DNA from 2 places in the Desulfosporosinus sp. BICA1-9 genome. Region 2 is predicted to be linked to the other one. Evidence: a T-box and tRNA genes for the amino acid it is inferred to sense, from the RefSeq annotation. Region 2 holds a T-box; the other holds one or more tRNA genes.
What was found. A T-box is a leader RNA that pairs with one kind of tRNA and senses whether it is charged. The one in region 2 lies ahead of thrS (threonine--tRNA ligase), so its partner is inferred to be a tRNA-Thr.
Positions count from the first base shown of each region.

Region 1 (3,425 bases), on a different contig from region 2:
CCCAAGTATACCAGCGACTTGATCACTTGCTGCAGTCGCTTCTTGAGCTGCAGCTGATAATTCTTCGCTCGTGGCACCCAGAGTACTGGCCGTATCGTTAACTTCCGCAACAATGCTATGAATATCACCTATAAACCGATTGAAATGCTGAGAAAGTTTTCCTACTTCATCGTTAGATACAATGTTCAAGCGTTTTGTTAGGTCACCATCCCCTTGTGAGATGTCCTTTAAAACTTCACTTGTATGTACAATAGACTTAGTTATGCTTCCAGAAACAATGAAAATGACTAAACCAATCGCAAATATTGCAATCAAAGCAACAATGATTGAGAAATTCCGAATGGAGTTTGCTTGCTCTAAAATCGTTGTCATTGGAACGGTGACTGCCAACGACCATGGTGTCGTCGTTTGACCAATGGCCACAGGCACGTACAATCTGTAATACTCACTATTTGATATGGTATAACTTTCAGCAGTTTTGATAGCTGCTTTAGCCTCTTGATCATCTACGTCCTTGCCTACTTTTTCCACATCTAGGTTTGAAACATACTTTCCATCATTAGACACAAGACTTGCATACCCTGTTTTGAATGGCTTTATATCCAAAATCATATTTTGAATTGTTTCTAAAGCGATTTCAACCCCTGCTACTCCTAGTATTTCATTGTTACCGTCGATCAATATAGGTTTTACTAAGCTAGTAACGAGAACTTCTTCACCATTCACTTTGTACTGGTATGGTTCGATAATAGTTTCTTTCTGAGTTCTTTTAGGAATTAAGTAATAGTCCCCTGCTCCAGGTGTTTCATAGTCAGTAAGAGGCTCTAATTTGATATCTCCTGCCCCCCTATTCCAATAAGGGATAAATCGACCCGTTGCATCATATCCTGGTTGATTTACATAATCGGCGTCTTTTCCATCGAGTAAATTTGGCTCCCATAAGGTCCAGGTCGCTAGAAAAAGAGGGTTATCTTTTAAGACGTTCACAATCATGAATTCATCGTTGCTCGATCAGTGTTGTTAGCTTCCTTAAGTCCTTTAAACGTTGAACCTAAAGTTCTAACCGAGTTCATAGGAACATTTAATTCATTCGTAACTTGATTTGCATATTCATTTGCTGCATGCGCTACTGTCTCGTATGCTGCGGTCTTAGCCATTTCAACTGATCTCGTTGATACTAGTAAAATAACGCAAATAAATGACACTAAGACGACAAAACCTGTTGAAAATAGTATTTTGTTCCTTAACTTCAAATCTTTTACTGACATTCAAAATTCCCCTTTCAATATTTACAGCACAATAATTGTACTAAGTTATTCTATAACAGAATTTACACTAAGAATTTCCCTGTAAAAAGTTAAAGCAATTACTTTGTGCAAAAAAGTATCAAACATAAGCTAAAGCTATTAAGATAACATAAAGTTAATAGTATGAATAAGTAAGTTAAATAATTAGTGTCTAATTTATAAACAAACTAAAATCTTATAAGTCACCGATATTATGATCATTTCACAGTATTGAGCGTCTCATCTAGTTAGGGGTAGTTAGTAGATGATTACAATATTTTCTCTTAGCGTAAAAACTAACAACTTGAATCTCATCCATCTAATTCATCCTCCCAAAATACACGCAGAAACGTAGTATAATATAATAATACATAATCTAACAAATATTTTGACAATTTTTGATCTTCTCATTAGTCTATATCCACAACGCTGTTGCAACGTTACGGGCAAAAACAAAATAGTTACAAAACGCAAAAACCCCGCAATCGCTTGCGGGGTCTCGTTTCCCTATGGAGCCGATGGTCGGAATCGAACCGACGACCTGCTCATTACGAGTGAGCTGCTCTACCTCTGAGCCACATCGGCATTTCATGGACGATAGTAATCTTACTCCATTTTTGCAATTTCGTCAAATATTATTTTTTGCAAAAGTAATTGATTTTAGGGTTTATCTGTGTGTTTCTGGAAATAATACCCTCTCAAGGGGGGATTGCATGCTAAGTCGACGGGACTTTTTAAAATTAGCCATCCAGGGAGCCATTATGGGTAACTTTTTTGAGCTCCTTGCCCCACCCCTAGCCCAAGCAGTCGGCGCGGGTGAGGTTAATAAACTTCCTGTGGTGATGATTGAGACAGGCACTTGTACTGGAGATAGTATCTCCCTTGATAATATATGGACGCCAACGTTTTCAGATATCCTCAGCAACATTGTCGATTGGCGCTATGATTGGAGTATGATGCAGGCTCACGGAGAAGTGACCTACCAAGTCCTTCAAGAAACTTACGAGAAAATGCCCCATGAATATATTTTGATCGTCCAAGGTTCCATGATCCAGCGTGACAACGGTCACTATAACCATGTGGCCTACGATAATGGCAGGCTAATTACTGGGCTAGAACTGGTTCGTTGCCTTGGTCTCAAGGCCAAATACGTAGTGGCTATTGGCAGCTGCGCCACTTACGGAGGCCCAGTTGCCGGTTATCCTAATCCAAGTCAAGCGACTGGAGTACAGAACATTCTTCCCGAACGAAGGGTTATTAACGTTTCCGGATGCCCTGCCCATCCGGATTGGATTATGGGGACCCTACTCCACTTAGCCTTATACGGTGAACCTGAACTTGAAAAATTCGGAAGACCCAAACTTTTTTATGGAGAAACCGTGCATAACCGTTGCCCTCGAAGGCGCGACTATGATCAGGGGATTTTCGCTACAGAAATCGGACAAAAGGAATGTCTATTTCGAGTCGGCTGTAAAGGACCTGTCACCTATGCCGACTGCCCGATTCGCCGTTGGAACGACCGTATCAATTGGCCCATTGGCTGCAACACGCCCTGCATCGGATGTACTGAGCCCGGTTACCCTGACTTGATGTCGCCGTTTACCGCTCACCTACCCGATATCCCCTTCCCTGGCGGGACAAAGGTTGCCACTGATGCGGTCGGACTTGGAGTTTTAGGATTAACCTCAGTTGCTCTAGTAGGGCATGTTGCCTCCTCTCTTTATAATGGTCGGCTCCAAAAGAATTTACTAAAATCCACCGTCAAGGCTCCGAATCGACCTTCTGTTAAAAAGGTCAAGTCCTTTCATCGGTATTGGCTCAAGAAAACTTAATTTAGGAGTGAACATTCTGGAGAAGAAAACAATCTTTCCTGTTTCACGCATTCACAATCCCATGTTATTGGAGGCTTGGCTCGAAGACGGGGAAATCAAAGACGCCTTTATTTCTGATACTCTCTATCGAGGATTCGAGCAAATTTTAATAGGTCGCTCGGCCATGGATATGCCTTATTACACCCAACGCATTTGCGGTATTTGTTCCTCCGCACATGCTATTACAGCAGCACTGGCTGTTGAGCAGGCTTTAGGGATGCAAATTCCTCCCAATGGACTGTTAGTTCGCAATCTGATCTTGGTCAGT
Region 1 is NZ_JUEE01000158.1:11,148-14,572, reverse strand. Features, by position in the region: gene JL57_RS34980 (methyl-accepting chemotaxis protein) at 1-987, opposite strand, end outside; gene JL57_RS34975 (hypothetical protein) at 990-1,268, opposite strand; tRNA gene JL57_RS20165 (tRNA-Thr) at 1,797-1,871, opposite strand; gene JL57_RS20160 (hydrogenase small subunit) at 2,000-3,118, shown strand; gene JL57_RS20155 (nickel-dependent hydrogenase large subunit) at 3,126-3,425, shown strand, end outside.
Region 1: it encodes a tRNA-Thr, which carries the amino acid that the T-box ahead of thrS (threonine--tRNA ligase) is inferred to sense. The anticodon was not compared.

Region 2 (3,425 bases):
GATATAGGATAAGTCAAACTTCTCCGGCATTTGAAAATCAAGTTGAATCGTTCCACACTGCCAGGTCCGATCGAGGCAATCCTTGACATGAAAATCGATTTTAGGTCCATAGAAGGCTCCATCACCCGGATTAATCTTGTATTCAATTCCCTTATCTTCTAAGGCATCTTGAAGGGCCTTGGTGGCGGTTTCCCAATCCTCATCTGAGCCCATGGAATCCTCAGGCCGGGTCGACAATTCCACTTTATACTCAAAACCAAACACTTTATAGAAATAGTCAACGAGTTCTATAACCCCAATGAGTTCTTCATTGATTTGAGAAGGGAGCATGAAAATATGCGCATCATCCTGAGTAAAGTTTCGAACGCGTAGTAAGCCGTGGAGTGCACCCGAAAGTTCATGGCGGTGTACAAGTCCCAGTTCCCCGACACGAAGCGGGAGGTCACGATAACTGCGCATTTTTGTCTTATACATGATCATGCCACCTGGACAGTTCATGGGTTTTACGCAAAAATCCTGGTCGTCAATTTCTGTGAAATACATATTTTCCTTATAATGATTCCAATGACCGGATTGTTCCCACATCGAACGATTCAGAATAATTGGGGTCTTAATCTCCTGGTACCCGCGTCGACGGTGTTCCTGCCGCCAAAAATCCTCCAGCGCATTGCGTAAGATCATGCCTTTAGGATGGAAAAATGGAAAACCGGGGCCCTCTTCGTGTAGGCTAAAGAGATCGAGCTCCAGACCGAGCTTACGATGGTCACGTCGCTTAGCTTCTTCCAACTTGAACAAGTGGTCTTCCAGATCTGCTGGTTTAGCAAAGACGGTTCCATAGATCCTCTGCAGCATTTTATTCTTTTCGCTTCCGCGCCAATAAGCACCCGCTAAGCTCATCAGCTTAAAGGCCTTAATATTGGCCGTGGAGGGAAGATGGGGCCCTGCACAAAGGTCAGTGAAGTTCCCTTGAGTGTACATTGAAATCGTCGCATCCTCAGGAAGGCCCTCAATGAGTTCAACCTTATATTTCTCTCCCAATGCACCAAAGTGAGAAAGTGCCTCAGCTCGGGTGACTTCTCTCCGTTGGAAAGAATGCTTTTCCTTGATAAGACGGTTCATTTCCTTCTCTATACTTACCAGATCCTCGGGAGTAAACACATGTTCAGAGTCAAAGTCATAGTAATACCCCTTGGCAATCGAAGGTCCAATTCCAAATTTTGTCCCTGGAAAAAGATTTCCTACGGCCTCGGCCATTAAATGGGCTGTGGAATGCCTTAAAACATCTAACCCTTCGTCACTATCTATGGTTATGATCTCCACCGCCGCATCTTCCGTCAGTGGATAGGAAAGGTCCTTCGTCTTATCATTGACTTTCCCGGCTACCGCAACTTTCGCCAGTCCCCGAGAGATAGAAGACGCGAGTTCCACTATTGTCGTTCCTGGTTCAACCTCGCGAATTGAGCCGTCTTTTAAGGTGACCTTAAGCATTGATTTCACTCCTTAGTAAATTATTCTTAAAAATAAAAAACTCTCGTCCCTGACAGGGACGAGAGTTCTACTCCCGTGGTTCCACCCAATTGAAAGGTTTGATATCGCACCTCTCACTCGATTTCCCTTAACGCGGGGTACGGCAGAGCTTACTAAAGTTCAGCCCCACACTCAAGGGTGGTTTTCTCCTGTGCGTCCGTGAGGAAAGCTTACAGCCTAGGCATTCCATCTCTTACACGGTAGTTTCAGGATACTCTCCCTTTCAACGATTTTGACTAGATTTAAGGAATGACTTATTATAACAAGCCAATCTCATTTTTGTCAAAACTTTTCACATAGGGAACAACCTTTACAATCACAGACTCGATCTCCAAAAACACTCCGGATTGTTTGCAAGGTATCTTTGTAACCATCATAACGTATGTGCAGCGTAATTTGACGAGGTGCAACGACTATTAAGGCACTGACCAATAAATCTTCATACCCTAGCTCATGAATATTGTCAAGCTGATAGTCTTCAAGGAACTGATGGGTTACTTGAACTCCTTCATTGTTATAGAGATGAAATTTACCTTTTGGTGTCATTCCCACATGTAAAAATTCCAGACGAGGTCTTTGACTTTCTACGAAGTGCTTTAACAGCTGGATAAATTCTAAATACTCTTTTTCAATAACGTACTCATCAATAGCGTATTCCACTGCTTTGGATACTTCGTTTTTATACTCTTGTGCACGAAACCGTAAAAAACCCTCTATGTCAAAAACTGCGCTCTGATCTAAGCAACTTAAAATTTGGGTAACTAGGATGGTTTTACGGTTCACTCGATAACCACGAACTTGCCCTAGTCCTTGATTCAAATAGTCCACAGCTTTGTTGAGTATTATTTGCCAATTGGTTTCTTTTAAGTATTGCTTTTTTTTAAGTATTTGAACGATGTGGTCTCTTTCCCAATGCTGCAAAATCGTTTCTGCCAAGGCATTCGCTAAATAATAACGATGGATTTTTTGTACCATTCCCTCATTTTCAGTTTCATCCAACGAATTCTCTTGGAACTGACACTTAATGATCCAGCGTTTTCCCTGCTTATGTTCCACGATTTGAAAGGGGAGTTTTTCACGGTCGCGCAGTTCGCGTAAACTTGCACAGATACTCTCCCGGTAGTATTGCGTCCCTAATTGCACGGAATGTTCCACTGGCACCCCTCCATAGTAATGTATATGACCTTTTCTAAGGCATATTTCGGTTCGGCCAATCTATCAGCACTTTTTATTTTTGAAATACTTGGCACATTCCTTAATATTTCCAGAAACGCAATCTTTCATTCTTTTGTAATATCCACTCAACAACAAGCAAAGGGGTACCTTCTGGCACCCCTTTGCTTGTACTTTCTCCACTTAGCACAAAAGCCTCCCTGTTAAGGGAGACTTTCAGCTAATATATCATATATTTATTATTTACATTCTACATTTAGAAGCACAGACAGTCACCAAACCTTTTCACGACAATACCAATACTATCATTCCCCTGCATTTACCAGTAAATCTAATACGTAGTTAGGCAGAGCAAAGCTTCCTCTATGAATTTCAGTGTTATAATATTTTGTTTTCAGTCCAAGACTGTTCCAAGCCTGGGCGTCAAGATCTGTCAGTGGATCATAAGTTTTAGAGGCAAAACCAAACAGCCAGTGACCTGACGGGTAGGTCGGAATGTGCGCCTGATAAACCCTACAAACCGGGAAATAGTCCTGAATACGCTTGTGGGCTCTTTGCATGGACTTAGCATACTCATTATAATAGGGGCTTTCATGCTGGTTGACCAGGATGCCATCCTCTTTTAAAGCCTTAGAGCAGTTGCCGTAAAACTCTTTTGTAAACAGCCCTTCCCCTGGTCCAAAGGGATCGGTCGAATCAACGATAATTAAATCATACTCGTTTGC
Region 2 is NZ_JUEE01000168.1:20,354-23,778, forward strand. Features, by position in the region: gene thrS (threonine--tRNA ligase) at 1-1,488, opposite strand, end outside; T-box leader at 1,540-1,763, opposite strand; gene JL57_RS21030 (putative sporulation protein YtxC) at 1,810-2,682, opposite strand; gene speE (polyamine aminopropyltransferase) at 3,006-3,425, opposite strand, start outside.